2 linked regions of the Cupriavidus taiwanensis LMG 19424 genome follow. The protein of the gene in region 1 interacts with the protein of each later gene in a pairwise test. Links are inferred from orthologs where the notes say so. Each region holds a gene or a part of one and is shown in the gene's direction. Other genes may lie near its edges.

Region 1 (3,520 bases):
CGGCTTCGAATACGGCTACTCGACCGCCGAACCGAATGCGCTGGTGATCTGGGAAGCCCAGTTCGGCGACTTCGTCAACGGCGCCCAGGTGGTGATCGACCAGTTCATCTCGTCGGGCGAAGTGAAGTGGGGCCGTGCCTCGGGCCTGACGCTGATGCTGCCGCACGGCTACGAAGGCCAGGGCCCGGAACACAGCTCGGCCCGTATCGAGCGCTTCCTGCAGCTGTGCGCGGACCACAATATGCAGGTCTGCCAGCCGACCACGCCGGCCCAGATCTTCCACCTGCTGCGCCGCCAGATGATCCGCCTGTTCCGCAAGCCGCTGGTGATCATGACGCCGAAGTCGCTGCTGCGTAACAAGGATGCGGTGTCGCCGCTGTCCGACCTGGCCAAGGGCCACTTCGAGACCGTCATCGGCGACCACGAAGAACTGAACGCCGGCAAGGTCAAGCGCGTCATCATGTGCTCGGGCAAGGTCTACTACGACCTGGTCAACACGCGCAAGGAACGCGAAGCCAACGACACCGCCATCATCCGCCTGGAACAGCTGTACCCGTTCCCGCACAAGGCGCTGGCCGCGGAACTGAAGAAGTACCCGAACGCCAACGAAATCCTGTGGTGCCAGGACGAGCCGCAGAACCAGGGCGCCTGGTTCTTCGTCCAGCACTACATCATGGAAAACATGACGGACGGCCAGAAGCTCGGTTATGCCGGTCGCCCCGCTTCGGCTTCGCCGGCGGTGGGCTACTACGCAAAGCACAACGAGCAACAGAAGGCGCTGCTGGACGCGGCCTTCGCCAAGCTCAAGGGCTTTGTTCTGACCAAGTAATCAGTCGGCAGCCACGGCGGCGCGCGCAGGCGCGCCGTGGCATCGCCTGCATCAAGACAACACGCATAACACGAGGAATTCACCACCATGGCTATCGTTGACGTCAAGGTTCCGCAACTCTCCGAATCGGTCGCCGAAGCGACCATGCTCAACTGGAAGAAGAAGCCCGGCGAAGCCGTTGCCCAGGACGAGATCCTGATCGAAATCGAGACCGATAAGGTCGTGCTGGAAGTGCCGGCCCCGTCGGCCGGTGTGCTGTCGCAGATCGTCAAGAACGACGGCGACACCGTCGTGGCCGATGAAGTCATCGCCAAGATCGACACCGAAGCCACCGCTGGCGCCGCCGCCCCCGCCGCCGCTGCTCCGGCTCCGGCCGCAGCTGCACCGGCCCCGGCCGCTGCTGCCGCGCCGGCCGCCGCCGGCGCCGTGGCGATGCCGTCGGCCGCCAAGCTGATGGCCGAAGCCGGCCTGTCGGCTGGCCAGGTTGCCGGTACCGGCAAGGACGGCCGCATCACCAAGGGCGACGTGCTGGGCGCGGCCGCCGCGCCGGCCCCCGCCGCCAAGGCCGCTCCGGCCCCGGCCGCCAAGCCGGCCCTGCAGCAGGTTTCGGCCCCGGTCGACTTCGCCGCCCTGGGCGACCGCCCGGAAGAGCGCGTGCCGATGAGCCGCCTGCGTGCCCGTATCGCCGAGCGCCTGCTGCAGTCGCAAGCCACCAACGCCATCCTCACCACCTTCAATGAAGTGAACATGAAGCCGGTGATGGACCTGCGCAACAAGTACAAGGACCGCTTCGAGAAGGAACACGGCGTGAAGCTGGGCTTCATGTCGTTCTTCGTCAAGGCCGCGGTGCATGCGCTGAAGAAGTTCCCGCTGATCAACGCCTCGATCGACGGCAACGACATCGTCTACCACGGCTACTTCGACATCGGTATCGCTGTCGGTTCGCCGCGCGGCCTGGTGGTGCCGATCCTGCGCAACGCCGACCAGATGAGCCTGGCCGACATCGAGAAGAAGATCGCCGAGTTCGGCGTCAAGGCCCGTGACGGCAAGCTGTCGCTGGAAGAGCTGAGCGGCGGTACCTTCTCGATCTCCAACGGCGGCGTGTTCGGCTCGATGCTGTCGACCCCGATCATCAACCCGCCGCAATCGGCCATCCTGGGCGTGCACGCCACCAAGGACCGCCCGGTGGTGGAAGACGGCCAGATCGTGATCCGTCCGATGAACTACCTGGCCATGTCCTACGACCACCGCATCATCGACGGCCGCGAAGCCGTGCTGGGCCTGGTCGCCATGAAGGACGCACTGGAAGATCCGGCGCGCCTGCTGCTGGACCTGTAACAGCCGGTCCCTCCGCGCACGCACAGGCGTGCGCGGGGAGCGCGCTCCCGTGATCACGGTGCGCCGGCACAAGTTGCAGCCGGCGCCCAACAAGGAATTTCCATGAGCAAACAATTCGACGTGCTGGTGATCGGCGCCGGCCCCGGCGGCTACATCGCCGCCATCCGTGCCGGCCAGCTGGGCCTGAACGTGGCCTGCTGCGAAGGCAATCCGTATGACGATCCCAAGGGCGAGGCCCGCCTGGGCGGCACCTGCCTGAACGTGGGCTGCATTCCCTCCAAGGCGCTGCTGGCTTCCTCGGAAGAGTTCGAGAACGCCCAGCACCACCTGGGCGACCACGGCATCACCGTGGGCGACGTCAAGGTCGACGTGGCCAAGATGCTCAAGCGCAAGGACGATATCGTCGGCAAGATGACCAAGGGCATCGAGTTCCTGTTCCGCAAGAACAAGGTGACGCTGCTCAAGGGCTACGGCAAGTTTGTCGGCAAGACCGCCGAGGGCTTCCAGGTCGAGATCGCCGGTGAAGTGGTAACCGCCAAGCAGGTCATCATCGCCACCGGCTCCAAGGCCCGCCATCTGCCCGGCATCAAGGTCGACAACGACCTGGTCAGCGATAACGAGGGCGCGCTCAAGTTCCCCGCAGTGCCGAAGAAGCTGGGCGTGATCGGCGCCGGCGTGATCGGCCTGGAGCTGGGCTCGGTGTGGCGCCGCCTGGGTGCCGACGTGACCGTGCTGGAAGCGCTGCCCGCCTTCCTGGGTGCCGCCGACGAAGGCGTGGCCAAGGAAGCGCAGAAGCAGCTGACCAAGCAGGGCCTCAAGTTTAGCCTCGGCGTGAAGGTCGACGAAGTGACGACCGCCAAGAACGGCGTGACCGTCAAGTACACCGACAAGGATGGCAAGGCCCAGACCCTGGAAGTCGATCGCCTGATCGTGTCGGTCGGCCGCGTGCCGAATACCGACAACCTGGGCCTGGACGCCGTCGGCCTGGCGGTCGACCAGCGCGGCTTTATCGAGGTCGACGACCATTGCGCCACTAAAGTGCCGGGCCTGTGGGCCATCGGCGACGTGGTGCGCGGCCCGATGCTGGCGCACAAGGCCGAGGACGAGGGCGTGGCCGTGGCCGAGCGCATCGCCGGCCAGAAGCCGCATATCGACTACAACTGCATTCCGTGGGTGATCTACACCTTCCCGGAAATCGCATGGGTCGGCAAGACCGAAGCCCAGCTCAAGGCCGAAGGCCGCGAGTACAAGGCCGGCCAGTTCCCGTTCATGGCCAACGGCCGTGCGCTGGGCATGGGCCACGCCGACGGCTTCGTCAAGATGCTGGCGGACGCCAAGACCGACGAGATCCTC
Region 2 (3,481 bases), 630 kb from region 1 along the record:
GAGCGCAACCAGAAGGTGTTTCCGGTTGGCGACGGCTTTATCGCGCTGGCCGGGACCACGGCGCACTTCCCGGTCATGCGCACGCTGCTGGCGGGGCTGGGCGACGAGTGCCGGCTGGGCTCGCGCGACGACGTCTTCCGCACCTTCCTGAAGGTGCACGAGAAGCTGAAGTCGGACTACTTCGTCAATACCAAGGAAGACGATGACGATCCCTACGAGTCGTCGCAGATCGTATGCCTGATCGCCAATCCGGCGGGCATCTTCGGCGTCTACTCGTACCGCGAGGTGTTTTCGTTCGACCGCTTCTGGGGCATCGGCTCGGGCCGCAACTACGCGCTGGGCGCGATGCACGCGGTCTATGACCGGCCGGACCTCGGCGCGGGCGAGATCGCGCGCATCGGCGTCGATGCCGGCGTGGAGTTCGACAAGAGTTCGGCGGGGCCGATCGAGGTGCATACCGTGCGGCTGCGCGAGCAGGATGCCGCGGCGGCAGCGGACCAGGACGATGGCGCGGACGGCAGTCCGGCGGGCGGCAACGCAGCAACCAACAACGACGGCGCGCCCTGAAGCCGAGAGGCGGGCGCGCATAGAGGAGCAAACATGAGTGTGATCGAAGTCAAGGTGCCGGATATCGGCGATTTCGACGCGGTGGAAGTGATCGAGGTGCTGGTCAAGGCCGGCGACACGGTCGAGGTGGAACAGTCCCTGATCGTGCTGGAATCCGACAAGGCCAGCATGGATGTGCCGTCGTCGGCCGCCGGCAAGGTGGTCGACGTCAAGGTCAAGGTGGGCGACAAGGTAGGCCAGGGCGCGGTGATCTGCACCATCGAGGCCCAGGCTGCCGCCGCCGCGGCGCCTGCACCGGCACAGGCCCCGGCGCCGGCGCAGGCTCCCGCGCCGGCAGCGGCCGCGCCGGCGCCTGCCCCTGCCGCCGCGAGCCACGCCGGCGGTGCCGATATCCAGTGCGAGATGCTGGTGCTGGGCGCCGGCCCCGGCGGCTACTCCGCCGCGTTCCGCGCCGCCGACCTGGGCATGAATACCGTGCTGGTCGAGCGTTACGGCACGCTTGGCGGGGTCTGCCTGAACGTGGGCTGCATCCCGTCCAAGGCGCTGCTGCACAACGCCGCGGTGATCGACGAAGCCAAGGCGCTGGCCGCCCACGGCATCCTGTTCGGCGAGGCCAAGATCGACCTGGACGGCCTGCGCCACTACAAGAACCAGGTGGTCGGCAAGCTGACCGGCGGCCTGGCCGGCATGGCCAAGGCGCGCAAGGTGCAGGTGGTGCGCGGCGTGGGCAACTTCCTCGACCCGCATCACCTGGAAGTGGAACTGACCGAAGGCGAAGGCAAGCAGACCACCGGCAAGAAGACCGTGATCCGCTTCGAGAAGGCCATCATCGCCGCAGGCAGCCAGGCGGTGAAGCTGCCGTTCATTCCGGAAGACCCGCGCATCGTCGACTCGACCGGCGCGCTGGAACTGCCTGAAGTCCCCAACAAGATGCTGGTCATCGGCGGCGGCATCATCGGCCTGGAAATGGCCACGGTGTACAGCACGCTGGGTGCCGACATCGATATCGTTGAAATGCTGCCGGGCCTGATGAACGGTGCCGACCGCGACCTGGTCAAGGTCTGGGAAAAGAAGAACAAGGACCGTTTCGGCAAGGTGATGCTCAATACCAAGACGGTCGCGGTCGAAGCCAAGCCGGACGGCATCTACGTCAGGTTCGAAGGGGAAGCCGCGCCGGCCGAGCCCCAGCGCTACGACCTGGTGCTGGTGTCGGTGGGCCGCTCGCCCAACGGCAAGCGCATCAGCGCCGAGAAGGCCGGTGTTGCCGTCACCGAGCGCGGCTTTATCGACGTCGACAAGCAGATGCGCACCAACGTGCCGCACATCTACGCCATCGGCGATATCGTTGGGCAGCCGATGCTCGCGCACAAGGCCGTGCACGAAGCGCACGTGGCGGCCGAGGCCGCGCATGGCGAGAAGGCCTTCTTCGACGCCAAGCAGATTCCGTCGGTGGCCTTCACCGATCCGGAAGTGGCCTGGGCCGGCCTGACCGAGGATGAGTGCAAGGCGCAGGGCATCAAGTACAGCAAGGGCGTGTTCCCGTGGGCCGCCTCGGGCCGCGCCATCGCCAACGGCCGCGACGAGGGCTTCACCAAGCTGATCTTCGACGAAGAAACGCATCGCGTGATCGGCGGCGGCATCGTCGGCACGCATGCCGGCGACCTGATCAGCGAAGTGTGCCTGGCAATCGAGATGGGCGCCGACGCCGTCGATATCGGCAAGACCATCCATCCGCACCCGACGCTGGGCGAGTCGATCGGCATGGCGGCGGAGATCTACGAAGGCACGTGCACCGACGTGCCGCCGCCGCGCAAGCGTTGACGCGCTGCCCGCCGCGATGACAAGGCCCGCCTGATGGCGGGCTTTGTTTTGCGTGGTTTCGCAATTAACCGCCATAACCTATCAGCGTCAATGCGTGGCGGCTTGCAGCGAGAGGGGAAAGGGCAGCGGGAAAGGCTGGCTGAGGCGAGGGCCAAAAAAAACCCGACCTGTAGAGGTCGGGTTTAACGATACCTTTGGACAAGGAGACCGCGGTACCGAGGAGACATCGGCAGACAAGGCAGCGCCGGGCCGGTCGGTCGGGGCACTTCCTTCATCGTTGGCAAAGCCCACTGCATCGCATGGCGATGGGCTTTGCCAACGGACCGGCCGCAGCCGGTCCGTCTTCAACACTGGCTATCAGGCAGTAGCGGCCTTCTTCGCCGTGGCCGTGCGGGCCGTGGCGCTGGCTTGCTGGGCAGCCTTGGTGGCAGCCGAAGCAGCGGCCTGGAAGTTGGTTTCAGCGATTTCGACCGCTTGCTTGGTCGCCTTCTGCACCGACTCGTAGGCGTTGTTGGCAGCGGAGATCGCCGACTTCACGATGGCCACGGTCGATTCCGAACCGGCCGGGGCGTTCTTGGCGAAGTTTTCGACCAGGGCCTGGACGTTCTTCGAGCCTTCGGCCAGTTGGGCCTCGGCCACCTTGGCGAATTCGCTCTGGGTTTCCGAAGCGATTTCGTACAGGTGACGGGTGTAGGCCAGGGTCTTTTCAGCGACCGGCTGCACGGCAGCGGCCTGGATGGCCAGCAGTTCCTGCGCATCCTTGGCCGACAGCGCCTTCTTGGCGTTGTCCACGTTTTCGGCGAACGTGGTCTTGACGACCTGCAGGTTCAGTTCGACGAGCTTTTCGACGCCTTCAAACGCCTTGGTGGTCAGGCCGAACAGCGTTTCGAGGTTAGCCTTTTGTGCTGCTGCGACTTGTTCCGGGGTGAGGATCATTGCTGGTCTCCAGTGGTGAACTTCAAGGTCAAGCAAATTAAGCCGCCTAGATGTCAGGGCCGTGACGGTGTTGAACCCGCTTCGGCCAGCCCAGGCGTGTGGGTGGGTCAGGGCGCCCAGGAGTGTTTGTGCGCCGCAACAATCGGTATTTTAGGGG

Evidence for each region. The genes of interacting proteins can lie anywhere in the genome.
Region 2: the proteins of odhB (region 1) and lpdA interact in binary tests that used the Escherichia coli proteins (3 or more experiments, as listed by UniProt). The link is inferred for Cupriavidus taiwanensis LMG 19424 from one-to-one orthologs.

Annotation. Positions count from the first base shown.
Region 1 is NC_010528.1:1,965,572-1,969,091, reverse strand. What follows is about bases 105-3,041. They hold odhB (2-oxoglutarate dehydrogenase complex dihydrolipoyllysine-residue succinyltransferase), read left to right. Parts: upstream 105-916; coding sequence 917-2,167; downstream 2,168-3,041. Other genes in these bases: lpdA (dihydrolipoyl dehydrogenase), read left to right, coding at 2,270-3,041; RALTA_RS09010 (2-oxoglutarate dehydrogenase E1 component), read left to right, coding at 105-829. Outside these bases: more of RALTA_RS09010, read left to right, coding at 1-104; more of lpdA, read left to right, coding at 3,042-3,520. UniProt on the Escherichia coli protein: E2 component of the 2-oxoglutarate dehydrogenase (OGDH) complex which catalyzes the second step in the conversion of 2-oxoglutarate to succinyl-CoA and CO(2).
Region 2 is NC_010528.1:1,336,198-1,339,678, forward strand. Bases 97-2,994 are described here. They hold lpdA (dihydrolipoyl dehydrogenase), read left to right. Parts: upstream 97-600; coding sequence 601-2,388; downstream 2,389-2,994. Other genes in these bases: RALTA_RS06205 (Ntn hydrolase family protein), read left to right, coding at 97-567; phaP1 (TIGR01841 family phasin PhaP1), read right to left, coding at 2,746-2,994. Also shown: more of RALTA_RS06205, read left to right, coding at 1-96; more of phaP1, read right to left, coding at 2,995-3,324. UniProt on the Escherichia coli protein: Lipoamide dehydrogenase is a component of the glycine cleavage system as well as of the alpha-ketoacid dehydrogenase complexes.